Regions from separate parts of the Paenibacillus pedocola genome, predicted to be linked through region 3. Evidence: riboswitches for the same ligand, from Rfam matches in the RefSeq annotation. Region 3 holds a riboswitch; each other region holds the start of a gene.
What was found. Region 3 has a riboswitch for cyclic di-GMP ahead of QU597_RS18810 (thiamine pyrophosphate-binding protein). Riboswitches for the same ligand answer to the same signal wherever they lie in the genome.

Region 1 (10,609 bases), 2.0 Mb from region 3:
GCTCGACCAGGCGAATACAACCACTTACGGCAACCCGGAAATCACCAAAGTGAACATCGGCGTAGGACAGAATCCGGGAATTCTGATCAGCGGACATGACCTGAAGGATATGGAAGAGCTGCTGAAGCAGACAGAGGGAACTGGAGTAGATGTGTATACGCACAGTGAGATGCTGCCGGCTCACTATTATCCGGCCTTCAAGAAGTATAGCCACTTTGTAGGCAATTACGGCAATGCCTGGTGGAAGCAGAATGAGGAATTTGCCAGCTTCAACGGTCCGATTCTGATGACTACGAACTGCATTGTGCCGCCTAAGGACAGCTATATTGACCGGTTATACACGACAGGCAACACCGGCTTCCCGGGAGTGCAGCATATTCCGGCGGATGAGCATGGAGTGAAGGATTTCTCCGCGATTATTGCGCAGGCGAAGGGCTGTGAAGCTCCGACTGAGATTGAAACTGGAGAGATTGTCGGCGGGTTTGCCCACGCAGCGGTTATGAATGTGGCCGATCAGGTGGTAGAAGCTGTCCAGAGCGGGGCCATTAAGCAATTCTTCGTGATGGCAGGCTGCGACGGCCGGATGAAGAGCCGCAATTACTACACTGACTTTGCTGCTGAACTGCCGGGGGATACTGTCATTCTTACCGCAGGCTGTGCGAAGTACAAATACAACAAGCTTGCGCTCGGCGATATCGGCGGAATTCCGCGTGTGCTGGACGCCGGACAATGCAATGATTCCTATTCCCTTGTGGTCATTGCCCTGAAGCTGAAGGAAGTGTTCGGACTGGACGATATCAACGACCTGCCGATTGCCTACAATATTGCCTGGTATGAGCAAAAAGCGGTCATCGTGCTGCTTGCGCTGCTGCACCTGGGTGTCAAAAACATTCATCTCGGCCCGACGCTGCCGGCCTTCCTCTCGCCGAATGTGGCTAAAGTGCTGGTTGATAACTTCGGAATCGGCGGTATTACAACGGTCGAGGAAGATATGGAGCGGTTCATCGCAGCCGTATAAATAAGCAATGCTGTTCTATTAAAAAAGCCTATAGCTCCAGCCCGCCGATAACCGGCAGGAAGGAGCTATAGGCTTCTTGGCGTTCTGCAATTACGGCAGACGGTAGACTGCGAACGGCTCGCCGCTGCGGAACGGGCGGCTGGCTTCTTCCAGCTTGTCCAGGGTCTCCGCGTCCAGCTCAAGAGCGGTGCTCTGCAGATTCTGCTGCACCTGCTCCACCCGTGTAGCCCCTACGATAACCGTGGATACAGCGGGCCTGCTCATCAGCCAGGCTAAGGACAAGGCTGTGGGCGAGGTTCCGAGGTCTGCGGCGATCCGGCTGACTTCATTACCCAGTGCAATCCGCTCAGGGGTAAGGAAGCGGGTAAAGTTCGGATCGGTCTCGGCCCGTGACCCGGCCGGTGCAGTGCCACTGCTGCTGTATTTGCCGGTCAGTATGCCCCCGGCCAGCGGGAAATAAGGGATGATCCCCAGTCCCTGATCCAGACAGAGCGGGAGCAGCTCGTTCTCGGGAGTCCGGTCGGCCAGCGAATAGCTGCACTGAATCGAGCTGTATTGGACCAGATTCCGCGCTGCGCTGATCCCCAGCGCCTTCATCAGTTCCCAGGCCGCGTAATTAGAAGCGCCGATATAACGGACCTTTCCCGCAGATACCATATCGTCCAGAGTGCGCAGCGTTTCCTCCAGCGGAGTATACGGATCGAAGGTATGGATCTGATACAGATCCACATAATCCGTCTTCAGGCGGCGCAGGCTGCCTTCCAGCTCCAGCATCAGGTGATGGCGGGAGGAGCCGCTCCCATTTGGGCCTTCGGCCCGCGGCAGACCTGCCTTGGTGGCCAGAACTGCGCGATCCCTCCTGCCTTCCAGAGCCAGGCCGATGATTCTTTCCGATTCGGTACCGGCATAAATATTGGCGGTATCAATGAAGTTGATCCCCTGATCCAGTGCGGTATGGATGATAACAATCGAGGTCTGCTGATCAGCACGTTTGCCAAAAGCATTCGTTCCAAGGCCCAGTGCCGATACCTGCAGCCCGCTGTTTCCCAGACGGTTGGTCTTCATAGTGCTCACTCCTTTACAGTGTTTGTAGCAGGACTTAGATTTCCGGCTTCCGCAAATAATTCGAGCGCAGTATCAATGAGCAATCTGACGGCGATGGACGCTTCCTCCAGCGAATGGACAGCAAGATGGACATCCCGGTAAGCATCAGGGAAAAGCTCCCGGATGATCACATCATCAGGCGGCGCGAGCAGCGACAGCTGGGACAGCACGCCTACGGCCAGACCCTCCTGGATCATGTTCAGCGCTGTATTGTAGCTGTTGACAACATATTTCACGTTCAGCTCACTGCCGGCCCTCTTGAATAAATCAAGCACTGGAGGCTCATAGCCCGCTCTGCAGATCATCATCGGCTCGTGCTCCAGGTCTTTCACATCAATGACCTGATGTTGCCCCAGCGGATGGCCGCCGGGCAGCACCGCATACAGCTTCTCCCGAAAAAGCGGAAGGGTCTCAAACTCCTCATGCGGCGGAATAATCAGCCCGACATCAATCTGGCGCGTTTCCAGCCATTCCTTCACCTCGGCCACCGAGCCTTCATGGACGGAGATTTCAATCCCCGGATATCTGCTCTTAATCGAGCGGATCATTTTGGGCACAAAGTAAGCGGCCGCCACCGGAAAGGCTCCGATCCGGATCAGCCCCTTCTCCAGTCCTTTCTCCGCGGCAATCTCCTGCTCGACCTTATTGAACCCGCTGAGAATTTCCCGGAAAAGAATCAGGACACGTTTGCCCACCTCTGTGAGCATCAGCCCGCTGCGGCGGTCGCGGAGCAGCAGCTTGACGTCCATTTCCGTTTCGAGGGCGGAAATAGCGCGGCTGACCGCCGGCTGGGTCATATTCAGCTCCAGGCCGGCTTTGGTGAAGCTTCCGGTTTCGGCAATTTTGACAAACAGGCGAATTTGATTGTTGTTCATATCGGATTTGTTATGCCCCTCATGATTATAATTCATTTCAATTATGACTGGGATTATTGTATCATTTGGAATGAAAATGAAACAAGAGGTGAATAAATGTCCGGACGTAATAAAACGATAGCTCTGCTTACTTTTTTGGTGATTGTCTGGGGGATCAACTGGCCCCTGTCCAAAATCGCCTTATCCTATGCTCCGCCGCTCCTGTTTGCCGGCATCCGGACGGTGATTGCCGGTATCATCCTGATCTTCGCTGCCCTGCCGAAATGGAAGCAGCTTCAGTTCAGGCGGCTGTGGCCGGTCTATCTGACATCGGCGATACTCAGTATCGTCTTTTATTACGGCTTCCAGACGATAGGCCTCCAGTATGTGCCTTCCGGTCTGTTCTCGGCCATTGTGTTTCTGCAGCCGGTGCTGCTGGGCATCTTTGCCTGGATCTGGCTAGGGGAGAGCATGTACGGGCTGAAAATATTCGGCCTGCTGCTCGGCTTTCTGGGGGTAGCCGCACTAAGCATCGGCGGGTTTAACGGAAGCATTTCTCCTGTCGGCGTTCTGCTTGCGCTGGCCAGCGCACTCAGCTGGGCATTTGCCACCATCTATACGAAACGGAATGCGGCCCGGGTAGATATGCTGTGGATGACGGCGATGCAGATCATGATCGGCGGAGTGATCCTGCTGTCAGCCGGTTCAGCCATAGAAAGCTGGTCAGCAATCACCTGGAACAGTGCTTTTATTGTTAACACACTGTTCATTGCGGTGTTCGTCATCGCGCTCGGCTGGATGGTGTACTTTAAGCTGATCAATGAAGGGGAGGCCGGTAAGGTCGGTTCGTTTACCTTCCTGATCCCGCTGATCTCCATCGGCTCAAGCGTAGTGCTGCTGCATGAGCAGATTACGCCCAATCTGATTGTGGGTATGCTCTTGATCGTGGGCAGCATTATTCTGGTGAATGTTAAGCTGGGGCGGACCGCCCGGATAAAATAAGAAGAGCCTGCCGGATGCTGCATGAGGTCCGGCAGGCTTTTTAACTGGGCTGAAAACTGTATGTAAGCAGTTTGCACTATCTTTGATTACCCGTCCGCAGATTCTGGGCTGTGAATACCGCATTCTCCAGCAAATCATCAATCTCTGTGGTATATTCGCCAATGCTCAAGCGGGTAGCGGAAATCCGGCGGGCACTAATTGTACTCCCTGCTGTAAGCACCGATTGCTGGCCGGCTTCTGCACCGGCGCTCTGTAAGGTGATAGCTCCACCCGCTTCGACTATGGATCCGCTGCATACCGATTGTTCCATGAGGAATTGAACATTCCCGGATGCCCGCAGCGTGCAGTTCCTGACGCCTTCTTTATGTATATAGAGGTCTCCGCCGGCTTGGAGCATGCAGCCTTCCGCTTCTGCAACATCAATCCGGGCATTCTCCTCCTGCAGGCCTTCAATCCGCTCACAAAACGCCTCAAGCAGCTTCAACAACGTCCCAATCACGGCATCCGTTATGAAGTCGGTGAACTGCCCCGGGTGCAGGAAGACCTCCAGCATATGTTTAATTTGCTCTGTATCCATAGGACAGGCTGACTCATTGTTTAAAAGCAGCTTCTGAAGCCCGGTGAGCAGACCCGGTATATGGCTGCATTTACTCTCCAGCAGCAGCATAACTACCAGTCCGTATTTCACTGCCTGCTGGCGTGACTGAAGATTCTGCTCCAGCAGCCTGGCTGCTTTTCTCAGTGCTGTTATTTCCTCAATCAGGTGAGCGGGTTGCAGGTGCAGCCGCCCTTGTCTCGCTCCGTAACAGCCGGAATATAATTGGCAGTCTGTTACCTTTCCCCGGATTACAATGCTGCCTGTGGCGGCAATCACAGCACCCTGGACATCGCCGTATATGTAGACATTGCCTAAAGCCTCAATGATGGATTGGTCCCTGACTCCTTCCGGTGCAACCACATCCCCTGCGAACATAAAGGCTCCGTCTGCTGTGTCCATGCCCCCTGGCATAATATAGGCAGACGGGAAATCAATACTCACCAGCGGTGTGCCGATGCCTGTGATCCGGGGTCTTCCTTCACGCAGTGCGATAATTTCTCCGTCTGGTAGCAGCGAGGTATCGGCGGCGTGCATCAGGCGGATATCTTCCGGCTGGGGTGACGGCAGAATGCCGCCATACACGTCAAAGCCGGGCAATCCTTCCCGCGGAGGCAATTTGCGGGCAAGCACTTCTCCCGGCTGGACAGACGCAATCCCCGGATAACCCAGATAATTCATAGGGTCGGGAGCTTCCGAACTGCTGAATTCTTCGGTCATATCCGGATGCAGCAAGAGCTCCAGCCGGCCGTTGGTACCGGGAACCGGGGTTTTGCCCACAGCAATGCAGACCGGAAGATAGGTCGGATTATTCAATTCGGCGTAAAGGGCAGGGATGTTGAGATTAGGGATGAAGGAGCTCTTCGGAAAGCCGGCCAGAATCTGATCTACAGTCAGCTTAGACAGCAGCAGATCATAGTCCGGCTCCGCCCGGACAGAGACTTCGGCGGAGGCGGGGCAATTCACAAGCTTCCAGGAGTACTTCTCCACACGGTAGAGGGTAAAGTAGGCTCTGAGCTTATCCTCGGAAATAGTAATCTGGTATTGCGGCTTCTCGCTGATCTCCCAGCTCAAATGATTGGCTGAAGTGACCCTGGTAGGTTCAGTTACCTTCCCGCCGTCTATCTTCAGGACGACAGGGTGAACAGCAGAAATCAGGGCAGCCTTGCCGCCTCGTAAAGGGGGGGTGATGAAAATCTGATCATTCTGTACAATGATTATTCCATCCTTATCTTCATTTCCGCCCATTCCGCTGACCGGATAGGACGGGGTAGAGGACTCCATGGGGAAAGTAGTGCTAAAGGCCGGCATTGTTTTATTGAACACATGCCGGGAATGGTCAAGGGTGCGCTGCGGCATAGGTATAACCTCGCTTTTCGTATTATCAAACCGGCAGCCTGGCAGCCATGAATGCACAGCGGCATTGTTAGGCCCATTGCTTTGCGTCCCGCCCTTTCAGGCAGTTTGCCTTTATACATGAAACATGATAAATACTCAGCATGAGGTCATTTGATGAAGTGTTCGACAATAAAATGATCATAACTGGTACTATAGTACTGAATTTCGACAAATTCTTTAAACAATCCTAATTTTATTCCTAGATGAGCAGGTTTTCAACTGTAATTTCACCTGAAATATATAAGATTTTGCATCAGCAAAAAAAAGGACACTCCCAAGCTTAAAGCTTGTGGGAGAGTCCATTATTTACAAGATGAATACCGCGCGCTGCTTCGGTTCTTGCCGGCAGAGGTGCGGCTGAAACTGCCGCATAATCGGCCTGTTCGATGACCTCCAGCACCCGGTTGAGGTGAGAGAAGACAGCACCGAGGTCGCGGATAGCCGTCAGCGGGCATATTCCCTGCAGCTCGGAGAACCAGGCCAGCTGCAGATCACGGGCATGCCGGAGCGACTCCTGCAGTGAGCGCTGGACTTCGGCGTCCGACAATGTCTTGGTCCCGTACAGGGCGATGCAGTCGGCAGTTGCGCCGGCAACCTCCACCATCCAGTCTGCGGCAGCATAATGCGCGGGCAGCAGAGAGAGCTCGTCGGCAATCTCTTTGACGTAGAAGTGAACCTTCTGCAGATGGGCCGTAGCCTGCGTCAACCCGCGCAGTCCGCTGCGGCAGGGGTAGTGCGATAAGGTGAATTGCATTTCATGGCGCAGCCGGACACTCTTCGCGAGCAGTTCCCCGGAGCGGGTCAGCGCCTTCTGGGCTTTTGCTGCGTCTCTGCCGCCAGTGGCCATCCCGCTCAGGGAATCCGCCAGCAGCAGGCTTCCTTCGAGTGCCAGGCTTTTCACCTTGACGAACCCTTTGGGCGGGACGATAATCATATTGATCAATAAGGCAATCAGTACGCCGATCAGGGTCTCGGCAACCCTCCACACAATATAGTGATCATGGTAGAAGGTAAGCGCGAGAACAGAGGTCACGCCAACCTGTGAGACAGCCTGAATATTAATCCGGCACGCGGTGGCAATACCGATACCCAGCAGCAGGATCAGCAGGATCGAGAGAATACCGATATCCAGGAAGCGGCCGACAATCAGGCTGACCGTTCCGCCGAGCACAATGCCCAGCAGGCGGTAGAGGCCTTTTTCAAGCGAGGCTTTAACTGTTCCTTGGGTGATCAGAATAGCTGCAAGCGGGGCAAAATATAAGTAATGGTCACCGTACAGACTATGAACTGCCACCCAGGAGAGCGATGCAGCCAGAGTGATCCGTATCATATAAAGGGATAATCCAAATTTCTCAAGGCGGTCTTGTAACCCCTCGTTCATTTCAGTCATCTTCTTTCATAAAAAGAGGAATTTTCAAAGTATTTTCAGACGGTTTCATTATAGCACCTCATACGCAGCGTAAAGGGGGCTATTTTTTACGAACTTGTTAAGATTCTGCAGGGCTATAAGCGTTGTTAGCTATCGCATATATGGGATACATCCTATATCATATATGATATGAAATGCTGTCGAAGCGGAGGGACAGAATTGTCGCCTAGGCAGTGCTGAGCCCGTCAAGGCCGATTGTGCGCTGTTAGATGAGGGTAAAAAGGTTTGTAATACATAAGGTAAGGGAGGTCGTTAGCTATCGCTACCCCGGAAGGCACTATTATTTCTTTTGACCAGGTTACTAAGCAATATGATGATGAGGAGGCCGTGTTAAAAGGTGTCAGCTTCGAAATCGAACGCGGTAAATTCTATACACTGCTGGGACCGTCCGGCTGCGGCAAGACGACCATTCTGCGTCTGATCGCCGGTTTTGCCGAACCGACTGAAGGCTCTATTTATCTAAACGGTAAAATGATCAACCACATTCCCGCCAATGAGCGTCAGGTAAACACGGTGTTTCAGGATTATGCCCTGTTTCCCCACCTGAACGTATTCGAGAATGTGGCTTTCGGACTGCGCATTAAGAAGCTTAAAAAGGATGTCATTACCCAAAAGGTGCAGGAAGCGCTCCGGTTCGTCAACCTTGTCGGCTACGAACAGCGTGCGATCAACGAAATGTCCGGCGGACAAAGACAGCGTGTAGCGATTGCCCGCGCAATCGTCAACGAGCCGCAGGTGCTGCTGCTGGACGAGCCGTTGTCCGCGCTAGACCTGAAGCTGCGTACGGAGATGCAGTATATCCTGCGGGAAATGCAGCAGCGGCTCGGCATCACGTTTATCTTCGTTACCCATGACCAGGAAGAAGCGCTGGCGATGTCAGACTGGATCTTTGTCATGAACAAAGGGAAAATCGAGCAGAGCGGTACGCCGAACGATATTTACGATGAGCCGATCAACCGTTTCGTCGCCGATTTCATTGGAGAGTCGAATATCGTACCCGGTGTTATGATTGAGGATTATCTGGTGGAATGGGGCGGCCAACGTTTTGAATGCGTGGATGCGGGGCTTAAGCCGAATGAATCGGTCGAAATCGTGATCCGTCCGGAGGATCTGGAAATAGCCGCGCTTGAGCAGGGCAAGCTGAAGGTGCGCGTCGATTCCCAGCTCTTCCGGGGAGTACACTACGAGATCAGCTGCTATGATGAATCCGGCCATGAATGGCTGGTGCACTCCACTCGCAAGGCTGAGGTGGGCAGCGAGATCGGGCTCTATTTTGATCCGGAAGCGATTCATGTGATGCGTTTTGGTGAAACGGAGGAAGAATTCGACAGACGTCTGGAAGCTTACGGCGAGGTGGAGAGCCATGAACAATAAGGGCCGGTCGTATTATCTTATCCCTTATTACTTATGGATTGCCCTGTTTGTTATCGCGCCGGTGCTGCTGGTCATTTACTATTCCCTGTTTGATCTGGACGGGCATCTGACGCTGGACAATTATGTGAATTTCTTTACGCCGGTATATATGAGAATGATGCTGAACTCCTTCTGGTATGCGTTCCTGATCACGCTGTTCTCGCTGCTTGTAGCGTATCCGGCCGCTTATCTGCTGACCCGCACGAAGCATAAGCAGCTGTGGCTGCTACTGATTATTCTGCCGACCTGGATCAATCTGCTGCTGAAGACGTACGCGTTTATCGGGATCTTCGGCACCTTCGGGCCGGTGAACAGTTTCTTCGACCTGCTGGGGCTCGGGGAGCAGCAAATTCTCTTTACAGGTTTCAGCTTTGTGTTTGTCTCAGTGTATATTTTTATTCCGTTCATGATTCTGCCGATCTTCAGCGCCCTTGAGGAGCTGAACCTGTCTCTCGTGGATGCCGCGCGCGATTTGGGCGCTTCCGGGTGGACGACGTTCCGGCGGGTTATTTTTCCGCTAACGGTCTCCGGAGTGCGTTCCGGGTGTATGGCTGTATTCATCCCGGCGCTGTCGCTGTTTATGATTACGCGTCTGATCGCCGGCAACCGGGTGATTACGCTGGGCACCGCGATTGAACAGCACTTCCTGGTTACGCAGGACTGGGGCATGGGCTCGACGGTTGCCGTCTTCCTGATCGCCATCATGGCGCTGTTCATGATCCTTACGGGCAGCTCGCGAAAAGGGGTGCGGCATGAAAAATAAAAACGGGATTGCTAACCTGTATCTGGTGCTGGTGTTTGTCGTGCTGTACGCGCCGATTTTCTATCTGATGTACTACTCGTTCAACAGCGGCGGTACGATGCATAAATTCGAGGGCTTCACGCTCGATTATTACCGGGAAGTTCTGCAGGATACGCGTCTGATCATTATCGTGATCAACACGCTGGTGATCGCGCTCCTGTCTTCGGCAATTGCCACGCTGCTGGCGGTCATTGGTGCACTTGCCATCCAGCGCAGCCGCAGCCGCCGGTCGAAGAACGCACTGCTCTCGCTGAACAATGTGCTGATCGTCAGTCCAGACGTTATTATCGGGGCTTCCTTTCTGATCCTGTTCACTATTGCCGGCATCAAGCTTGGCTTCACCTCCGTGCTGCTCTCCCATGTGGCGTTCAGCGTGCCGATTGCCGTGCTGATGATTCTGCCGCATCTGCAGGAGATGAGCCCGACGCTGACCGATGCCGCCCGCGACCTTGGGGCCAGCAGGCTTAATGTCCTGACTAAGGTGATTCTTCCGATTATCAAGCCCGGGATCTTCAGCGGTTTCTTCATGGCGCTGACCTATTCGCTGGATGATTTCGCAGTGACGTTCTTCGTGACCGGCAACGGCTATTCCACACTCTCGGTGGAGATTTATTCCCGGGCGCGGCAAGGGGTATCGCTGTCGATTAATGCGCTCTCGACACTGATCTTCCTCTTTACGATCCTGCTCGTTATCGGCTATTACTTCCTGAACCAGCGTAAGAGCCGGCCGGCCGGCGCAGTAGCGGAACCGGCTGCAGAAGCGGGGGTGCCTAGATGAAACAGCTGGTCAATGCATTTCTGGCGATTCTGCTCGTTGCTTTCGGTCTGATGTTCCTCGGCTCCAGGCTGAACTCGGCGGAAGGATATACGGGCGGTAATACGCTGACTATTTATAACTGGGGCGATTACATTGATCCTGATCTCCTGGAGCAGTTCGAGAAGGAGACCGGGATTACAGTTATCTACCAGACCTTTGATTCGAATGAAGCGATGC
Region 2 (10,609 bases), 2.7 Mb from region 3:
GATGCCCGGATATGACAGCCTGCAAGCCCGGGATTATATTGACCAGCTGCGCAAAAAACTCAACAACAGCAGCTTCGACGGCGTTGAAATTTTCCCGCTCGGCTGTCTCGCATTTTCAGCCGGCATTGCGGCCTGCAGCCTCGACATCCATGATAAATCACAGCTTGTCGATCAAGCCGATCAGGCCCTCTATTATTCCAAACGCCAAGGGAAAAATACTGTGCATACCTACGGGATGCATTCACCGCTGGAGCAGGAGCTTGATTTCAGCCAGGATGTGCGCGATATCGAGCAGCAGCTGAATTTGTTCATGTATAAGGACATGGAGACCTTCCGCCATTCCAAACGCGTCTTCCGTTATGCTATGGATATCAGCGAACTGCTGGACATCGACTCCATTTCCAAAAGGAATTTCACCCTGGGTGCGCTTATCCATGATATCGGCAAGCTAGAGATCCCCTGGAACATCCTTAACAAGAAAGACAAGCTTGCACCTGAGGAATGGGAAATGGTCAAATGGCATGTCACCTGGGGCAAAAAAATGGCGCTTACCAATGATAAATTCAAGGAACTCGCTCCCTATATCGAGCTCCATCATGAACGTTACGACGGCAAAGGGTATCCCTACGGCTTCAAGGGCGAAGAAATCCCCCGTCTCTGCCGGATGCTGACCATTATCGACTCCTTTGATGCGATGACTACCGAAAGGCCATACCAGCCGACCAAGTCCTTTGAAGAAGCGATTATTGAGCTGCGGGCCTGTGCTGGAAGCCAGTTTGATCCGGAGCTCACCGAATTTTTCATTGAATACATCGAAACCCGGGAGCACCGCACCGGAGATACTGCAGTATAAAGCATCGCCGACTCCGGCGGTGCTCTTTTTTTGCCCCGGCCCGATCCACTCTTTCTCTTTCCAGTTCCCTTCCGCATACAACCTAGGGATTAAGCCTATACTCACTACTAAAATACCTTAAAAATAATGATTGCTACCCTATTCAAATTTGAATATAATAAAAACTGTTTCGAGAAACAACGGAAAAGGAGCCTGCTACGCATGCATACTAAAGAAAGCAATCTTAAACTCGTAGTTGTCGGCCTGCTGCTTGGTATTCTAATGTCCGCTATGGACAATACCATTGTAGCTTCAGCTATGGGCACCATTGTATCCGAGCTTGGCGGACTCGACAAAATCGTTTGGGTCACCTCCGCTTATATGGTCATGGTTATGGCCGGGACACCAATCTTCGGTAAACTGTCCGATATGTACGGACGCAAACGGTTCTTCATTTTTGGCCTTATTGTCTTCCTGGCGGGTTCCGCCCTGTGCGGAACGGCAACCAGCATTACACAGCTCAGCATCTACCGGGCCATCCAGGGCATAGGCGGCGGGGCACTGATGCCGATTGCCTTCACCATTGTCTTCGATATCTATCCGCCGCAAAAAAGAGGCAAGCTGACCGGTCTCTTCGGCGCCGTCTTCGGTATTTCGAGCGTCATCGGCCCGCTTCTCGGTGCGTATATCACCGACTACTTAAGCTGGCAGTGGGTATTCTATATCAACCTGCCCATCGGCATTGTGGCCTTTGTTCTGATTACAATGTTCTATAAAGAATCCGTCTCTCATGCCAAACAGCGCATTGACTGGGGCGGAGCCTTTACGCTAGTCGGCTCCATTATCTGCCTGATGTTCGCACTGGAGCTGGGCGGCAATCAATATGCCTGGGATTCCGCGGCTATCCTCGGCTTATTTGCCGGCTTTGCGGTCCTGCTGATTGCTTTCATCTTCATCGAGCGATACGCTTCCGAACCGGTCATCTCCTTCGCCATGTTCGGTAAACGCCTTTTCGCAACGAGCAGTGTAATCGGCTTGTTCTACGGCTCGACCTTTATCGTGGCAACTGTATATATCCCTATCTTTGTACAGGGTGTATACGGCGGTTCGGCTACCAATTCAGGGCTGATTCTGATGCCGATGATGATCGGGACCGTCCTCGGAAGCCAAACCGGAGGACTGCTCACCACCAAAACCAGCTTCCGCAATATTATGATTCTGTCGGCAGTCTGCTTCCTGGCAGGCGTCTTCTGCTTAAGCACCCTGTCACCTGACACTTCCAGGCTGATGCTAAATATCTTCATGGCGCTGACCGGATTTGGTGTGGGCTTCTCCTTCTCCGTGCTCAGCATGTCCTCCATTCATCATTTTGATATGCGCCAGCGCGGATCAGCTACTTCCACCAGCACCTTCATGCGCTCGCTCGGCATGACGCTTGGAATTACGATCTTCGGAATTATCCAGCGCAACGGCTTTACGAACAGTCTTAGTGATGCCTTTGGCGGCAGCGCAGAGGCCGCTTCGTTTGGCGATTCGCGCGCAGCTCTGACGCCGGAGGCAAGAGCCAACATTCCGGCTGCCGTACTGGATAAGATTACAGGGGCACTATCCGATTCCATCTCTCATACCTTTATGTGGGCGCTGATTCCTGCGGTGCTGGGAGTAGTCTTTGTATTCCTGATGCCGAAAGACCGCCTTACAGTTCAGCCCAAGGCTGCTCAGCCCTCCACTGAACGCGGGTAACGGGCCATGTCCATGAAACTGGTGATCCTCGGTCTGCTTCAGGAGAAGGATATGCATCCTTATGAGATCACACTCATTATGAAGGAACGGATGTATGATCAGATGATGAAGCTGCAGATGGGCTCCCTCTACTATGCTGTCGACAAGCTGGCTGCAGATGATTATATTGAAGCTGTAGAGACGATCCGCAGCAATGACCGGCCGGACAAGACGATTTACCGGATTACCGATAAGGGTAAGGCCTTGTTCGAGCAGCTTATTCTGCAGCAGATTAAGAAAGTCGATCTGGTCTTTCATCCCCTCTATATGGCCCTGGCCCTCTCACGCTATATCAATCAGGATAAAGTCGAGAAGGTACTGGAGGAACGGATCCGGGAGATTGAACATCAGGTCAACTATGCCTACCAGGTGTACGAAGACCATATTTCTGTCGTCCCCCGTTCGGCGCTTCATCTGATGTACGGCAGATATGAGCACAGTCTTACTGAACTGAATTGGCTGAAACGTCTCTACCAGGATGTTGCGGCACGCAAATTGAACGACTTCGGAACCCCGCTGTCGTTATAGGCAAGGAATAGAAGAGGCCCTCAGGGCCTCTTTGCTGTTTAACAGCAGCCTATTACGTGTATTAACGAACAAAACTGCAAAATGAGAGCGAGGGAACAAGCATGAACGAAAACAAGCAGCCGCACGAGGAAAAAAAGCTGCAGGGAGACAAGCGCAACCATCCGGAGCAATACCCGACAGACAAGCCCAGCCTGTTCGACATGCATGAAAGCGAGCAGAACGTCGATCCGATTCCGATAGAGGATTTAACGCTGGAAAAGCAGGAGGAGAAGGATAAAGAGGGCACAAAGCACCGTTCCTCCAGCGACAAAAAATACCACACCGGCTTCTAAAGGTGTACAATATTCCCTGATTCTTCAATTCCATTGTGACGGAGGGATACTTCTTGCTGAGAACGCTGCCACTTAACAAACGCGGGATTCCTGCCAGCCGCATAGCCTTAGGATGTATGGGGCTGGGCGGAGGCTGGGACCATGAACCAATTACAGCTGAGAATATCAAACAGGGACATGAAGCCGTTGAAGCTGCTCTGTCGATCGGCATCAATTTTTTTGATCATGCCGATATTTATACCCGCGGTAAGGCGGAGAAGGTATTCGGGCAGATTTTTAAAGACCGGCCGGGACTGCGTGAGGAGATCATTATACAATCCAAATGCGGCATCAAGCTGATTGAACCGGGGGAGACCACTAATACGTTCGATATTTCCAGAGAGCATATTCTAAAGAGTGTCGACGGAACCTTATCCCGCCTCGGGACAGACTATATTGATATCCTGCTGCTGCACCGTCCTGATCCGCTGATGGACCCCGAAGAAGTAGCCGAAGCTTTGCATCAGCTCAAAGCTGCAGGAAAAGTGCGCCACTTCGGGGTCTCCAATATGAGCGCTGCTCAGATCAGGCTGCTCCAGCATTACTGTGACGAACCCTTTATCGTCAACCAGCTGCATATGAGTCTGGCCAAGATCAGCTGGCTTGATGCCATGGTCAGCGTGAACCGCGAGCCTTGGAAGGATATTACCTTTCCGGAGGGAACCATAGAATACTGCCGCATGGAGAACATCCAGCTGCAGGCCTGGGGGCCGCTGGCGCAAGGAGGCTTCAGCGGGCGTTCACTCGAAGGCCAGCCGGAGAATGTCGTGAATACGGCCGCGCTGGTCAAGGAGCTCGCCCGGCAGAAGAATACAACGCCTGAGGCCATCGTCCTGTCCTGGCTGATGACCCATCCGGCGGCCATTCAGCCAGTCATCGGAACGGTGAATCCGCAGCGGATTGCCGCCTGCGCAGGTGCGGACAAGCTGGAGCTGACCCGCAAGGAATGGTATGACCTGTATGTAAGCTCACGCGGAGAAAAGCTTCCCTAACCGGCCGGCCGAACACACAACTCTCCTACGCTTGAAACAAATCCGGACATATAGAATAATCTATCGAAACAAAGCAGCGGTTCTCCAGGTATTGGAGGACCGCTGCTTTGCGTTATTGGCGATCTGCGAGGTGCGAATCATTGTTCTTTATAAAGAATATTTTGCGTAAAACAGCGATACTAGCAGTAATACAAAGATAACACTTCATTATTGTACGTTATTAAGAACTTTTAAGCTTAATTCACATTTTTCTTTTGCCCGGAAGACGGTGTATGATTTCCTTATCAAATTGTTCTTAATAAAGAACGAATATAACGAATGAATGATTGTAAAGCCATGAGAGGGGGCTAGCCTTTGTACCCCAGATCCGCCAGACGGCGTAAAAAAAAACCAAGTAAAACCGGGCTTCGTATTCTGCAATCCGGTGTGGCTGTATCCGTTCTTGTCCTGTACACCTCCGGTCAGATCGGCAGCACCTACGGAGAGTACAATACCTCGCTGCAGCAAACCAGCAGCATAGAGCTCTGTTCCGTCTTCCCGGGACAGATTGAACAGCTGCTCTCGGAGCTGTCCGGGCACATCCACAGAATCATCGAGCTTAAGTCTTCTCTTGCCAGCCACAGCACGGCCGGAGAGTTCACAGGTCCCGCGGACCTCTCAGCACTGTCTCAGGATGAGCTGGATCAGGCTGAAGAGCTTGTAGCAGCACAGATTTCCTCTGCCAATTCCGCCATTGCGGCAATAGATGCACAGCTCAACACCAACTTCGGGATCTGGCAGCAGATTTTGCAGGAGGCCAGCAATGCGGCAGCTATTCTGCATCAGGCCTGGGGTTATATGCTCCAACTTGAACCCAATTGTCTGGAAATCCGTGATGCACAGATCTTCGGGCAAATGCAACAGGATTCAGCCCAAAGCGGAGTATTGTCCGAACCGCTCAAGGATACTTACAACCAAATTATGGACTATCTGAACTCCATTCATACAGCCGGCAGTGCGCTGCCGCCAGGCAATCCTGACCGCGGATTCCTCGGGCAGGAACACTCCCGCTTTTCCGGCGGCAGCGGGCTGCTTGACTTCGTGGCCAAAGCATATGAAGCACAGCCTGATGTTTCTGCCGAATTGCAGGCGGCCTATGAGCAGCTGAATGCTGATCTGACCTCTACCCGGAGCAGCCTGTCCTCGGCAGTAAGCAGTCTGCACAATCAGCAGCTGGAAATCACAGATGCCAAGGCAAAGCTTCAGGAAGAAGCATTGGCGGAAAAAGCTGACGACGGCAAGCAGGACGATAAAGATCCTGCTGATGACAAGACCCCGGTTGTTGAAGCGGGAGAAGGACACCCAGAGATAACCGTCCCTGCGGTGCCGGACAACGGCAAGCCGGCAGAAGATAAGCCTGTAGAGGATAAGCCGGCGCCGGACAACAGCGCCGCTCCAGACGCGGCCATCCCAGACACTGCCGCCCCAGACGCCCCTGCTTCCGGCGCGGATACACCCGATCCATCTCCAACACCGGCAGCAGTGCCTGTTCAGGACATAACCGAAAATGACAATACCGTACCGGAACTTCCCGCAGCTTCTCCCGTTCCGGTCACAGAACCCAGTAAAGGCGGCGATGAATAATGCGTATTAAAAAAATAGTCAGTACAGCACTGACCCTGCTGATGTCCCTTGTTTTCCTGCTTGTGGTGGTTGCCGTAGTGATCTCCAAAGCTTCCGGCGGCGAACCGGCTTTCTTCGGCTATCAGATCAAAACCGTCTTATCCGGCTCCATGGAACCCGGCATCCATACCGGCTCCATCGTTGCTATCAAGCCTGGCGGCGATATGACCCGCTTCCAAAAGGGCGACGTCATCACATTTATGAATCCTGAGAATATTCTGATCACCCACCGGGTTATCGACGCCACTGTAAACACTGCCACGGGTGAGGCCACCTACACAACCAAAGGCGATAACAATGATGCTGCGGATTCGGCTGCGGTCAGCTCAACGAATGTCGTAGGGCAATATACCGGAGTAACGGTTCCTTATGTGGGGTACGCGATGAATTTCGCGGTTTCGAAGGCAGGCAGTGTCATGCTGATGATCATACCGGGTCTCCTGCTGCTGCTCTATGCACTCTATACCTCCTGGAAGGCCGTTTCCGCACTTGAAAAGAAAAGCGCCGCAGCCGCGCCGGCAGGCCCCGAAACCATGCCGCTTCAATAACTGATTGTTATCTCCCGTTTACGAAACGCGGAGTCACAATAATTAAAGGTACACCTGTTGCCAAAAAGATCTATGAGAGAGGGATGAACAAATGAATATTAAAAAAACACTGGGTCTCGGCGTTGCTTCCGCAGCGCTTGGCCTGACACTTGTCGGCGGAGGCACTTTCGCTTACTTTAGCGATTCCGCCCAGAGCACAGCTGCATTTAACAACGGAACTCTTAGCCTCACCTCTGACCCTGCTGTCATTGTTGATCTCAGCAATCTGAAGCCTGGCGATCTGATCACCAGAGATTTCAAACTGAAAAATGACGGCTCCCTCGACATTCCCAAGGTCTTGCTGAAGACTTCATCCGCAGTGACGGACACGAACAACAACAACGGCAGCCATAATCTGAAGGATGATATTATCGTTACTTTCCTGAATAACAACGACAAAAAACAGCCGGAGGTTCTTATCATTTCGCTCGCCGATCTGGAGAGCCAGAGCCCGGATCTCGTAGCCAGAAAAATACTGGGTACGCTGCTTGGAGGGGAAAAATCAGGCATTAAAGCGGGTACCGAGGATAAGCTCACCGTTCAATTTGCCTTCAAAGAAAACTTCCAGCCGCAAAACTATTACCAAGGCGATAAGCTGAAGCTTACCTGGAACTTCGAAGCCAGCCAGGGAGCCGGCGAATTCAAGTAAACCCTGCTATTCAATAATAAAAACATAACCGAGGAGGAATTTATATTATGGGTATCAAAAAAACACTGGGTCTGGGTATTGCATCGGCGGCACTGGGATTGTCTTTAATCGGAGGAGGAACGTTCGCTTACTTCAGCGATACTGCGCAGAGCACAGCTACCTTCGCAGCAGGAACACTGGATCTGAATACCAGCCCGTCGGAAATCGTTAACCTCAGCAACCTCAAGCCTGGTGACATCGCCGTCCGTAACTTCACTCTGCAAAACAGCGGCTCACTCGATATCAAGGAGCTGAAACTGGCTAGCGCTTACACGGTAACCGATGCCGGTACGAATAACGCGGGACAGGATCTGGGTGACCATTTCAAAGTCAAACTTCTCAAGGATACTTATGTCAGCGGCGACATCACCAATTTTGTCATCGGGGAAATCTCCCTGAAGGATCTGAAAAATACGGCTAACTATGATTTGATCAGCACCGGCGCTCTGCCTGGCGGTATCACAGCCGGACAATCCAAGGTCTTCAAGGTAGCCTTCGTCTTTGTAGACAACGGTCAGGATCAGAACGTATTCCAGGGAGATAAACTGGACCTTACCTGGACCTTCAATGCTAAACAAGGTTTAGGAGAACTTAAATAGTCGAGGTAAGCTTACCAAAAAGGCATATCCTTCCCTAACCCGGGCTGGATATGCCTTTTTTATAGACGGGACCTCAGCTGATGACGATCAAACAATGATTTTTGTCCGCTATGAGAAAATTTGCTATACTGATAACAAAAAGTAACGGAGGGGCGTTTTAATCGTGCCAGATAATATGGGAAGTCGTATCCACCATCTCCGTTTGGAAAAGGGTTTGTCTTTATCTGAGCTGGCGGACAAGGCTGACGTGGCGAAATCATACCTAAGCAATGTGGAAAGAAATATTCAATCCAACCCCTCTATCCAATTCATCGAAAAGATCGCCGATGCGCTTCAGGTATCTATTCATGCACTGCTGTATGGCGAACCCCTGGAATCACAGGAGGCTTCACTCGACGGAGAATGGTTCCGGCTCGTACAGGAAGCTATGGCTTCAGGGATAAGTAAACGGGAATTCAAGGAATTTCTGGATTATCAGAAATGGCGGCTGGAGCAGAAGGATTAAGTGACGCTCCCCTTCCCGGCCATACAGAAAAGGGCACAGCATCTCTTTCGCTGTGCCCTTTTCTGTATGTATCGTCCGGTCAGCCCCATCTCACATTACCTGCAACGTTTTTTCACTTAAAAACTGGCGGATCTCATCCACCTTGAGGCCGGCCTTCTTAGCCGACATCATCAAATATACCCATTCTAAATCCAGATCAACTGCCTGCAGTTCCCCATCATTCCCCTGGTTGGACATATCCAAGAAATCTCCTCCTAAGATTTTGCGTCCCCAGGCAGTCCGGCCGTCGTAGTATTTCTACATTAGACCCGAGACTTTGTGTCCCTGCCTTTCGGCGAGGTTTACCCTTTACTGGATCCTTCACATGAAAGGATCTGGCTAGAATTCATGAAACCGTTATCCGCAATAACATTATATAATGCCTTGCTCAAAAAATGTGTCGCTTTGTGGAAATTTTAAATGAAAAGAATTTGAAAAAAGCAGCTTGAATTTGTAATAATTTGTGTAACTCAAATAGGCATTCACTCCATTCTACCCCTTAGGACCTAAACGGATATGAAACTATTTTCCTAGATATTTATTAAACCATATACCCATTTTTTAGAATTTTAAACACTAAAAAAACATATGATCGTTCCGCATCAATTGTAGGCTGAATCATGCCGTTTTGCGAACGGAATAGATCAAAGTATGAATTGATTAGCCGCCCCTAAAGTAGCACAATAGGATAAGGAATGAAACCGCAAACATCGTAGCTCCACCTAACGCCGGTGCTGTTTGGGCGCATGTGGGGTTCATCCGTTAGGAGGATGTATTCATGGCAGCCAAAGGACCTTATAATGAATCCGTTTGGAGCAATTATTACGGACCGAATTTGGGTTATATTCAAGAGAAATATGAGCAGTTCGTTAATGATCCATCTTCAGTAGAACCTAACTACCGCGATCTTTTTACCACCTCCGGCCCTCCTCCACTGGATCCGGATACGACCCAGGTACCGCAGCCTTCCGTATCAGGAGATGCAGAGTGGCTGAAAAAGGCTGTAAGAGCCTCGAAGCTGATCGCTAATATTCGCATACATGGCCATCGGGCCGCCAACATTGATCCGCTGGACCGGGGGGAGAACCCTATGGCCCAGTGGCTGGATTATAAAACCTATGATTTGACCCGTGAAGATCTGATGGCGTTGCCTGCTTCGCTGATCTGGGAGAACGCTCCGGGAGATGTCAAGACCGCATGGGATGCCGTTCAGCGCATGCTTCAGGCCTATACCCGGACTATCGCCTATGAATTCGGGCATGTGCATGACGAGAAGGAGCTGCGCTGGCTGAACAGTCAGGCGGAATCCACAAGCTCCCCTGCTCCCCTGAACAACAGTGAACGTAAGGAGCTGCTGAACCGGCTGATTCAGGTGGAACAGTTCGAGACCTTCCTGCACAAAACCTTTGTCGGCCAGAAACGCTTCAGCCTGGAAGGCAATGACGCCCTGGTACCGATGCTGGATGAAGTCGTGCGTGCGGCCGCCCATGACGGTGCAGAGCATATCCTGATGGGGATGGCTCACCGCGGACGCCTGAATGTATTGGCTCACATTCTGGGCAAACCGTATGATATTATTTTCTCAGAGTTCCATCACTCCCCGAATAAAGAGCTGTTTCCATCCGAAGGTTCCATGGGCATCAACTACGGCTGGACCGGCGATGTGAAGTACCATCTTGGTGCAGACCGTGCAGTAAGACAGGGAGAAACCGTGCGTACGCGGATCACGCTGGCCAACAACCCGAGCCATTTGGAATTCGTGAATCCCGTGGTTGAAGGCTTCACCCGTGCTGCCCAGGAGGACCGGAGCACACCGGGATTGCCGAAGCTGGACACGAGTAAAGCTATGGCTGTTCTTATGCACGGGGATGCCGCTTTCCCGGGTGAGGGTATCGTTGCGGAAACACTTAATATCGGCAAATTGAAAGGTTATCAGAATGGCGGCACCCTGCATATTATCGTCAATAACCGGATTGGCTTTACGACGGAAAGCGAGGATTCCAGATCTACCCACTATGCCAGCG
Region 3 (10,609 bases):
AATCTCGCCGGACAAAGTTTTCTCCCGTGAGGAACTGCTTAAGGATGTCTGGAATTATGAGTTTTTCGGAGATTTACGTACGGTGGACACGCATGTCAAACGGCTTCGTGAGAAACTGAATAAAGTATCACCGGAATCGGCAGCAATGATCACCACGGTATGGGGAGTAGGCTACAAGCTCGAGGTACCTAAATAAGTGAACTTCTGGAGAAGCCTTGTCGGCAAGCTGTGGGTTACGATCATCTGCCTTGTTGCCGTCGTGCTCATTACACTGGGGCTGTTCCTGCTGCCTTATATCGACAGCAATTTCGCCAATTCCGGGGCGATCAAGCGTTTATTTATGTATACCTGTATGATCGGGTTTTCATTGACAACGTTTTTTGCGTTGTTCCTGTTTACGAAGATTACCCAGCCCATGCAGCAGGTGATTGAAGCGGCCAACAATATCCGCCGCGGCGAATACGGCACGAGGCTGACGCTTCGGACCAGCGACGAAATCGGCCAGCTGGCCACCTCATTCAATCACATGGCTGAAGAGCTGGAGGAGAATATCCGCAGTCTCAATCACGAGAAGGGGCATCTGTCCAGTGTTCTGCGCAGTATGACCGACGCCGTGATTACTTTTGATATTGAAGGACAGATCATACTCACGAATCCGCATGGACAGAAGCTGCTGGAGGCCTGGGGGGATCTGGAGCAGGACCTTGAGGAAGATAGCGATGCTGAGCAGGATCTGCATGTCGGAGCTGCAGGAGCAGTCCCTCTTCCGCTCCGGCCGCTCTTCTTTAGTACATTGAGCCAGGGAGGAGACCAGCGCTCCAATGTGCATGTCCGGCAAGGCGTGTGGTCCGTTCATATGGCTCCGCTGTATTCGGAGGGGAATCTCCGTGGTGCTGTAGCTGTGCTGCGCGATGTAACGGAAGAAGTAAGGCTTGAGAAAATGCTCCGCGACTTTGTAGCGAATGTCTCGCATGAAATTCGCACACCGCTTTCGATGATGCAGGGTTACAGCGAAGCACTGCTGGACGGTATGGCCTCCTCGCCGGAGGAGAGCAGTGAGCTTGTGCAGGTTATTCATGATGAATCGCTGCGGATGGGCCGGCTGGTTAAAGACCTGCTGGATCTTGCCCGGATGGAAGCGGGGCATACGGATATGAATAAAACACAGGTGGATATGGACGAACTGCTCGAGCGGATCTACCGCAAATTCTCCGTGCGTGCTAAGGAGCGGGACATCATTCTTGAGCTCCATAAGACAGAAAGTGCTCTGCTGCTTAAATCGGCGGATGTAGATAAGCTGGAACAGGTTTTGACCAATCTGCTGGATAATGCCTTCCGGCATACCCCTGCGGACAAACATATCTCAATCATCACCGGTTCTGCGGTACTAGAAGGGCGCCGCTATCTGGAGATAGCGATCCGGGATGAAGGCGCAGGAATTCATCCGGAGGATCTGCCCTTTATCTTCGAACGTTTCTACAAAGCCGACAAGGCGCGGGTACGCGGAGAATCCGGAGGCACCGGGCTGGGGCTGGCGATTGTTAAAAATATCGTCGAGTCGCATCACGGGCAGATTTTTGCCACCAGTAAACTTGGCGAAGGCACGACCTTTACGCTAAGACTTCCTGTCGAAAAACAGTAAATTCAGACCAAGACTGACGGCGCCTCTGACTGCAGAGGTGCTTTTTGTTGAAAGGACAACTTTAATCTTGTTCATCGTGGAACGTATAGGAGGCATCTAGTCATGATTTTATCATTGGACCAAGGCACCACCAGCTCTCGGGCCATCCTTTTTAATCAGCAGGCGGGAATGGTTTCCCAGGGGCAATATGAGATTAAGCAGTCCTTTCCCTGCCCCGGGTGGGTGGAGCATGATCCGGAGCAAATCTGGGAGAGTCAGCTCTCAGCGGCCAGAGATGCGATTCAGACAAGCGGAATAACGGCTGAAGAAATATCCTGTATCGGCATCACCAATCAGCGCGAAACCGCACTGATTTGGGACAAGGCCACAGGAGAGCCGATTTATCCGGCCATCGTGTGGCAGGACCGGCGAACGGCAGAGCAGTGTGAAGAGATCAAACGTCAAGGCCTGGCCGCTGAGATTGCCCGCAAGACAGGTCTGGTCGTGGATGCCTATTTCTCGGCTACCAAGCTGGCCTGGATTTTAGATCATGTGACAGGTTCCAGGGAACGTGCTGAGCGGGGAGAGCTGCTGGCAGGGACAATTGACAGCTGGCTTATCTGGAAGCTCACAGGAGGCGCTGTGCACGCTACAGACGTTACGAATGCTTCACGGACCATGCTGTTCAATCTGCATGAGCGTAGATGGGACGAGCAGCTTATCGAACAGCTGCGGATTCCCCGCCTCATGCTGCCTGAGGTGCGGATGTCCGGCGGCGATTTCGGTACAGCTGAGGCCCGGTGGTTGGGTGCGGAGATTCCTATCTGTTCTGTGCTAGGCGATCAGCAGGCTGCATTATTCGGTCATACCTGCCTGGAGGCAGGCAGTGCCAAAAACACATACGGAACAGGCTGCTTTATTCTGATGAACACAGGAACTGAGCCCGTTGCCTCCAAGCATGGTCTGCTGACCACTGTTGCCTGGGGGATGGGGGATGAACTGTATTATGCGCTGGAGGGCAGTGTGTTTGTAGCCGGAGCAGCCGTACAATGGCTGCATGAAGGACTGGGATTGATCGAAGGGCCGTCAGATTCGGAGCACAAGGCTGCTGAAGTTGTGGACAGTGAAGGCGTTGTGGTCGTTCCTGCCTTTACCGGCCTTGGAGCCCCCTATTGGGATATGTATGCCCGTGGAGCTGTGTTTGGGCTGACCCGGGGCACAACAGCTGGCCATCTGGTCCGGGCGACTCTGGAATCGCTGGCCTTCCAATCGCGCGATGTTATCGGCGCTATGGAGAAAGATGCCGGCATGCCGCTGACGGGACTGCGTGTAGACGGCGGTGCTGTACGCAACGACCTGCTGATGCAGTTTCAGGCTGATATTCTCGGCAGTGAGGTGACCCGCACGACCTACGCTGAGACGACAGCGCTCGGGGCTGCACTGTTGGCAGGGCTAACCTCCGGGATATGGTCTAGGGAACAGCTGGAGAGCTTCAATAAGGCCGAGAAGGACTTCTTGCCCCGGATGGGTGAAGAAGAGCGGGAACGCCGCTATGACGCCTGGAAGGATGCTGTGTCACGGACGATGGGCTGGGAGAAGCATGAAGGCCGGGGTTAGCAGTATTGCGACTGAAAATGCATTACGCTGGTCTATAATTCTGACTTAATCAAAAAGCAACCTGAAGGCTAGTATAGCTAGCCTTCAGGTTGCTTTTTAGTTAGTTCAATGAATGAGTGCTTAGTATTCCATCACAAAGGCTACGTTCTGCCAGCCGGCGCCGACTGTCCAGAAAAGAACCTTGTCACCCCGCTCAATCTTGCCGGTAGTCACCGCTTTATGAAGAGCGACAAAAGGGCTGCTCGTCGAAGTATAGCCGAATTCATCGCCGATATAGACGGCTGCGTCGCTGCCGATACCGGTCTTGTCAGATACGGCACGAATATTCGGCAGGGATAACTGGGAGAAGCATGCCGCTTTAATGGTTTCAGGAGCGATCCCGTTATCACTCAGGAGTGTATTGATAGACTCGGAGGCTGCATCCACACAAATGGAGTCGTCAAAAGGAATGAACTTTACGTTGAACTCTCCTTTGCCTACCCCTCGGCGGCCAAGATTCGCCATGCCTTCTGCAGGGAACATCGAATTGCCGTAGACGCAGGTGTCTGTCTGGTATATGGAATCGATGAAGCCAACGGAATTCTCATCACGCTCGAGGATCACTGCGGCAGCAGCGTCTCCGAAGTTGGCGTAGTAGACCGGATCATTCCTGTCGGCATGCGGAGCCACATGGTCCGAGCCGATAACCAGTGCCCGGCGGATTCTCGGGTTAGCCATCATCTGGCGGCTTACCTGTTCCACTGAAGCGGTCATACCGGCGCAGTTCGCATTGCTGTCGATACAAATAGTGTGGGAAGCGCCGCCGATCAGCCGGTGAATCATCAGCGAGTTCGTAGGAAAGATATATTCAGGAGTCTGGCTGGCATAAGCGATAAGATCAATGTCAGCACCGGTAAGGCCCGTCTTGTCCAGTACATTGCTTGCTGCCTCAAAAGCCATAGTCAGAGAATTCTCTTCCTCGTTGTCAATACTATAGCGGCTCTCACGGCCCAGAGCTGTCAGGAGTCCGCGGATATCTATACCTTTTTCGTCAAAATGCTGTATGAAAAAGTCATTATCAATCTTTTTACTTGGATGATAGATATCAATATCCTTAATACGTATTCCGGCCATGGTAGCCCTCCTGTAAAGTTAGTGGAGTGATGCTCTTAAACGATCGAAGTGATTTCCAGGTTTTCTAGTCCTGCTTTGCGGCCAAGACGGGCGAGCTGCATTTTGAGGATCGGATTGTTTTCAAGGGTCAGGCTTACTTTTTCGAAACCGTCTGCTTTGAACATGATGAAGCAGCCTTCCAACAGCGGCACAACATCTGGAGCAGTAACATTTAGCTTTCTGCAGTCGATCTGCAGAGCATATTCAGAGGGTGTGATCGGATTGACCGTCTGCTGATAAGCTTGAATCGATTTAAGGCCGTCCTCATTGGAGAAGGTACCTTCTAATTCGACATTAATGATCTTGTTAACAGAATCGGTTTTCAAAATAAATTTACCCATGTGCTCATCTCTCCCAAAATTGAATGTGTGTGTCTTCTGCAAAATATGAGCCGGCCAGCATTGGTCGGCTTTTTTATATATCCAAAAACTAGAAGTTTTAAGCCGGTTTTCGACAACAAACTTTAGGTAATGGGATAATTTGCCTTAATATAACCATAATATTCTCAATTGTGCAAGAAAAAAGTCGAATCATGCATTAAAGTGCCACAAATCAATTTATTGGATTTCTTCGAGTGTGGCAAGCAGGACATTAAAGGCGGAAATGACTCTCGGAGCACCGACGCACGGTACCAGATGTAGCAAAATCCCCTTGATCTGATCTACGGTCATACCGACTCGCAGCGCCATCACATAATGAACCCCTAATTGCTCAAACTGCCCCATGGTGATCAGAGAGGAAATGACGGCAATTTCCTTCCAGTCAGAACCGATCGTAGTGCGCTGAAAAATGTCGCCGTAAGCATTACCCATGATGTACTCAGCCAATTCCGGAAAATGCTCTTTAATCGGAGCCAGAGCTTTGGCGCCATAGTCGCCGGACAGATTGGAGAAGTGCTTTAGACCGCTGTTAACCGTATTTTCCACAGAAGATACCTCCTGAAATTTGATAGCATCACGAAAGAATATGACAAGTTGAGCTGTGCCGATTAATCCGGTTAGTCGAGATTTAAGGTGCGGTGGGCCGTTGGAGGCATTTCATCACGGTCGGTCAGCAGCTCAATAACAGCTACCCGGTTGGATTCTACCGCAGCATTTACGGCTGCAGAGAATTGGTCAGCTGTCTCGCATCTGTAGCCGGTCGCTCCGAGTGATTCGGCGAATTTCACTGCGTCCATCGGAACTTCGAAGATTGTGCCATCGATTCTGCCGGTTGTTTTTTCCATACCCTTTAGAGCCATGTCCAGCTGCATGTTGTTGACCACGATAAAAATAACCGGGATGTTCTTGCACACTGCGGTGTTTATTTCGGCGCCAAGCATCATAAAGCAGCCGTCACCGGTAATGCAGAATACCGTTTCTTCCGGCGCAGCAACTTTAGCACCTATAGCCATACCGATGGCATTGCCCATGCAGGCAAAATAAGCATCGAAGATAAAGCTGCCGGGTTTCTTCACGTTGTACCATTTCACGGCATTAAAGCCATGGCTGCCATCATCCACAAAAACTAAACTGTTATATGGGATCATGTCACTAAAAGTACTCATTACCGAAGCAAGTGAAAGTTTAGGCAGTACTGGTAATTCTTCTGCATAATGAACATCGGCTTTTGTTTTATGTTTTTTAATAGTGTCTCTATCGATATGCTCCAGATAGTAAGCCAGATTGTCACGTACATCACCGCTAACCGGGATAGTCTGTGAGTTCAGAATTTTACCGACATAAGTAGGATCGACATCGAATTGGATCAGGGTAGCCGGGTGATTCTCCGCCTTAAGATTACAGATGGTCATATCACTGAGGCGAGAACCAAGTACAATATACAGGTCGCTGCTATTCAGCAAATCATCACCATGACTGCAGCCACCCACACCGACCGGGCCGTGATACAGCGGGTGATCCCAGGCAATGGCGCCCTTGCCCCCGGGAGAAGTAACCACAGGAATATTGAACGTTTCAGCCAGCTGCGCAAGCTCCTGGTGGGCACCGGAACGGTTCACGCCCTTACCGGCGATAATAAGGGGATTAGAGGCCTTATTAATGGCGGAAACTACCCGCTCGAAATTAGCAATGCTGATGAGTGACTCGCGTTCAGGAATCACAATTCGGCACTCTTCGAGCCTTTCGGTCTGGACATCAAAGGGGAGACATAAGTGGACCGGTCCGCGCTGACCGCCTAGGGCGATAGAGACAGCATGATTAAAAATGGTACTAAAATGATCGCCGCGTTCTACCAGCTTGCTGAATAGCGTAGCGGGTCTGAACATCTCCGCCAGATCTGCCAGATAGGATGAGGAATCCTGGCACTGGGGAATCCCCAGCTCCTTTATGGACTGATGTCCGGTAATAAACAGAACAGGGAGGTTATTTGCCTTGGCATGGGCTGCAGCAGTAAGTAGATTCGTTCCGCCGGGTCCCGAGGTGCCGAAGGCTACCCCGAGATTACCGGTTTTAAGAGCATAGCCGGCGGCTTCGAATCCGGAGCTTGATTCATGTCTTCCTGGAATAAACTCAATGCCGTAATCAACCATTTTGAGAACAACGGGACATATAGATTTGCCGATGATACCAAAGGAATGTGTTACACCGAGGTTTCGTAGTGCCTCAGCCATATGATCTGCGACTGTTTTCAAAAGCTCCACCCTATCCATTGTGTATTTATCTTGCGAAAATAGAAAACCTGTACTCAGGGAGTACAGGCGGTTGCTTAAATAGTCATTTAGAACGTAAGGAATCTCAAACGTTCCGGCTCTTAGGCAACCTGGCTGTCCTGGTCCCGATAAAATGAGACTGTAGATCCATGGCTTTGCGTCATTCCCTTTCGGAGAATTTTGCCAATTATTGTTTAAATTTTCATTGGATAATTTTACTTTACAATATATTTTCAACTCTATCTTTGTCAATATATTTTCTGCGGAAAAAATCAGAAATTGACGAATTGCAGAACTTTATTCAGGATATATATAATGAAAAAAATGTCTGATAATGCAAATGCTAACCACTACTTGAATGCTTAGTGAACATAGGGGCAAGCTTCCAAAACTAAAAAAGAAATGGGCTATTTGAACTATTTATATATAGTAATTGTAAATTCATGAGGTGAATTAGATTAAATGGGGGAAAAGACCTAAAGGGAGAAGTACTGGTTATGATTAAGAAGAAGAGGAGCTGCAGAGGAGAAGTGCAAAAGCATTATCGTCAGTACTTCTATGAATAAATCAAATTATGCGGAGGGTAACGCCACAAAAAAACTGCCGCTTAAGGTAAGCGGCAGCAGTAAAATTAAGTGAACTAAAATTTGAAAATATGAATGGTTTTTTGCAGCTGGAAGACCGCTTGGGTCATTTTATCGGTCTCTTCGGCAACGGACTGCAAGGCGTTAATCTGCTCGTTCATGGCTGCGGATACTTCTTCAGTACCGGCTGCAGTCTGCTGGGTGATCGCGGATATATTTTCAATGGCACTGGAGATCTTGAGCGCACTTTCCAGCATGAGGTCACTCTCCGCAGAGAAGGCAGCGATTTGTTCGGTTATGTATTGGACACTTTGAACAATTTGCGAGAAAATATGTGCGGTTTCGACGATCATCTCATTCTGTACTTGAACCACTTCTTCATTGATTGCGATATTCTCCACAGCCTGCTTGATATCGGCTTCAATGCTGCGGACCAGACCGAAGACTTCTTTGGTGGAGGAAGTGGACTCTTCAGCGAGCTTCCGTACTTCCTGAGCGACAACGGCGAAACCGCGCCCATGCTCACCCGCACGTGCAGCCTCAATCGAGGCGTTAAGCGACAGCAGATTGGTCTGTTCGGCGATTTCCGTAATGCTCTTAGCAATCATCGAAATGCCGCGGGCATTTTGTGAGAGCGTCTCGATGGTGCTGGCCACCTTGTTCGTGGCTTCAATATTTTTGCGCATACCTTCTGCCTGGGTGTCAACGGACAGCCTGCCTTTTTCGACAAGTTCAAGCGTATGTATAGAACGTTTATTCATTTCCTTGGTAGAGCTTGTATAGTTGGAGACTTTGATTTCAATATCCTTGATCGAATCCGTCATATCTGCAATATCCACGGAGATCTCATTCGCCCCCTGGGCCAGTTCATTGGAAGAAGAAGCAACCTGTGCCATTACTATTTTTAGGTTCTGGTTCTTATCCTCGATGCCTCTGCTGGCGTCCATTACATGGCGGGTGATCTGTGAAGCCTCTGTCAGAATTTTCTTCAGCTTGTCTATCATAGTGTTGAAGGAACGGCTGACCTCTCCCATCGATCCGTTTTCGTCTGCCCTAAGAGTGAAGTCACCTTTTGCAATCGTGTGAGTTACATTGGAGATATCGTCAAAAGAGGATGTAAGCGTTCTCTCAACATAGCGCGCAAGAGGATAAGTCAGGCCGGCCAATGCGGCAACGAGCACGATGCCGAGAATGATTTTGCCCATAATCACCATTGTGATTAAAACCGGGACAGCAAATAATGCAGCGACAAGATAACAACCGGCAACAATTCTCTGTTTTAACGGAAGCTTGGTCAACCAGTTCATAATAAAGTTCCCCCTAAAAAATATGGTGTGTATTGTAATATTATAGGTGATTAACGGGGGATCAGTCTATTGTAAGAACTGACATAAATCATCAATTAAGCATGTCTAAAGAAGGGGGTATTGCATTCTTTCTTCATATAAAGTAATGGTTTCCCGCAAGCTGGTTATCACACTGTCAATCAGTTCCTGAGGCCCAGTAACCAGAGCATGTTGTCCTAACGATAATATAATTTTGCAGGCGGATTCCAGTGTCTGGAAATCGGCAAGGACTGTCAGCCAGCCGGCTTTGAAGGACGGCTCGATGCTTGTGACGGATACATACCGTTCCTGCTGAAGAGACGCTAGTGCAGTTTCCAAGATCAGCAAGGTGGCAGGGTAGCGGGGCAGCCCTGATTTGAAGGAGGCTGTGGATTCCTCCCAATAGCGGGCCAGCTCAAATCCTTGCGGCCGGGTAAACATATCGCGGGTGATTTGGGCATCGGTGATTCTGGAAACCCGGTAGGTCCTCATTCCATTGCTGGTTTCGGCAACGACATACCAGACACCGCGTTTGGCCACAAGTCCGAGCGGAGAAATCAGCCTAACCGTGCATTCATCGCCATTACTGTAAGTGAGCGATACTTTCCGGTTCTCCCAGATAGCTTCCTGCAGCAATGTAAGGAAAGGATAAGACTCACCGGAAGGATGCCATCCGGCACCATCGATATGGATACGCGAACTCAGAAATTGGAGCGGAGAGTCTTGAGGTTTGGCTGCTGCTTCCAGTTTGCGGACAGCAGAAGAGAAATCATCCTGAATTCCCAGCGCTTCTAAGATTGAGGCATCTGCTGTCAGGAGCAAAGAGCCAATCTCATTCGGCTTCATTCCTGTCAAGGAAGTTCTGTAGCCTTCAGCAAGCATCCAGCCGCCATCGCGTCCTCTTTCTGCCAGCACAGGGACTCCGGAGGAACTGAGCGCCTCCATGTCGCGTATAACGGTCCGCTCAGAGACCTCAAGCATACGTGCAAGCTCACGTGAGCTGAGTTTGCCTCGGCTTTGCAGCAGAAGCATTATGGATAATAAGCGGTCTGCCCTCATTAAATCACTCCTCTCCTAAAACGTTTTTTTCAGTGTACCACATATATATGTCAATTGGTGTCATATATAAGCGTTACAATAATTAACGAAAGCGGAGAAACAATACTAAGGACTGAAAATGGAGAGGGGCGAATTAATGTTGACAAATCTGCGGGGAAAAGTAGCACTGGTTACCGGAGCAAGCAGAGGAGCAGGGCGGGGGATCGCGATGGAACTGGCCAAAGCGGGCGCTTACGTCTATCTAACCGGCAGAAGTTCCGGTGCCCAGCAGGAAGGGCGCCGGAAAGGGACAGTAGACAGTGTGATAAATGAGATTCTCCTTAGTGGAGGTGAGGGAGCGGCTATCCGCTGTGACCACACTAAGGATAGTCAGACAGAGAGTGTTGTCCGGCAGATCGCCGAAGAGCAGGGCAGACTTGATATCCTGGTCAACAATGTATGGGGCGGTAATGAACTCCCGATCGACAGCAAACCGTTCTGGGAGCTGCCGACAGAGCACTGGGGGAATATGTTCGATGCTGGTGTCAGGGCGCAGCTGATGACTAACTATTATGCGATTCCGCTGATGCGCAGCAGCCAGGACGGCGGGAGACTGATTATT

Region 1: another riboswitch for cyclic di-GMP. It lies ahead of QU597_RS27505 (flagellar assembly protein A); the one in region 3 lies ahead of QU597_RS18810 (thiamine pyrophosphate-binding protein).
Region 2: another riboswitch for cyclic di-GMP. It lies ahead of QU597_RS01900 (anti-repressor SinI family protein); the one in region 3 lies ahead of QU597_RS18810 (thiamine pyrophosphate-binding protein).

What each region holds. Positions count from the first base shown of each region.
Region 1 covers NZ_CP134223.1:6,194,014-6,204,622, reverse strand. Annotated here, with positions in the region: gene hcp (hydroxylamine reductase) at 1-1,018, shown strand, start outside; gene QU597_RS27520 (aldo/keto reductase) at 1,109-2,083, opposite strand; gene QU597_RS27515 (LysR family transcriptional regulator) at 2,089-2,997, opposite strand; gene QU597_RS27510 (DMT family transporter) at 3,094-3,978, shown strand; gene QU597_RS27505 (flagellar assembly protein A) at 4,055-5,932, opposite strand; cyclic di-GMP riboswitch class I at 5,962-6,052, opposite strand; gene QU597_RS27500 (FUSC family protein) at 6,252-7,352, opposite strand; gene QU597_RS27495 (ABC transporter ATP-binding protein) at 7,659-8,774, shown strand; gene QU597_RS27490 (ABC transporter permease) at 8,764-9,576, shown strand; gene QU597_RS27485 (ABC transporter permease) at 9,566-10,393, shown strand; gene QU597_RS27480 (ABC transporter substrate-binding protein) at 10,390-10,609, shown strand, end outside.
Region 2 covers NZ_CP134223.1:433,986-444,594, reverse strand. Annotated here, with positions in the region: gene QU597_RS01950 (bifunctional diguanylate cyclase/phosphohydrolase) at 1-853, shown strand, start outside; gene QU597_RS01945 (MDR family MFS transporter) at 1,055-2,575, shown strand; gene QU597_RS01940 (PadR family transcriptional regulator) at 2,582-3,142, shown strand; gene QU597_RS01935 (YczO family protein) at 3,244-3,474, shown strand; gene QU597_RS01930 (aldo/keto reductase) at 3,528-4,505, shown strand; gene QU597_RS01925 (prolipoprotein diacylglyceryl transferase) at 4,860-6,128, shown strand; gene sipW (signal peptidase I SipW) at 6,128-6,715, shown strand; gene QU597_RS01915 (TasA family protein) at 6,807-7,403, shown strand; gene QU597_RS01910 (TasA family protein) at 7,451-8,041, shown strand; gene QU597_RS01905 (helix-turn-helix domain-containing protein) at 8,217-8,546, shown strand; gene QU597_RS01900 (anti-repressor SinI family protein) at 8,637-8,783, opposite strand; cyclic di-GMP riboswitch class I at 8,817-8,902, opposite strand; gene QU597_RS01895 (2-oxoglutarate dehydrogenase E1 component) at 9,364-10,609, shown strand, end outside.
Region 3 covers NZ_CP134223.1:4,226,526-4,237,134, reverse strand. Annotated here, with positions in the region: gene QU597_RS18840 (response regulator transcription factor) at 1-196, shown strand, start outside; gene QU597_RS18835 (ATP-binding protein) at 197-1,642, shown strand; gene glpK (glycerol kinase GlpK) at 1,745-3,238, shown strand; gene QU597_RS18825 (3-oxoacyl-[acyl-carrier-protein] synthase III C-terminal domain-containing protein) at 3,359-4,351, opposite strand; gene QU597_RS18820 (hypothetical protein) at 4,387-4,731, opposite strand; gene QU597_RS18815 (carboxymuconolactone decarboxylase family protein) at 4,948-5,316, opposite strand; gene QU597_RS18810 (thiamine pyrophosphate-binding protein) at 5,388-7,031, opposite strand; cyclic di-GMP riboswitch class I at 7,142-7,235, opposite strand; gene QU597_RS18805 (methyl-accepting chemotaxis protein) at 7,681-8,931, opposite strand; gene QU597_RS18800 (helix-turn-helix transcriptional regulator) at 9,037-10,008, opposite strand; gene QU597_RS18795 (SDR family NAD(P)-dependent oxidoreductase) at 10,145-10,609, shown strand, end outside.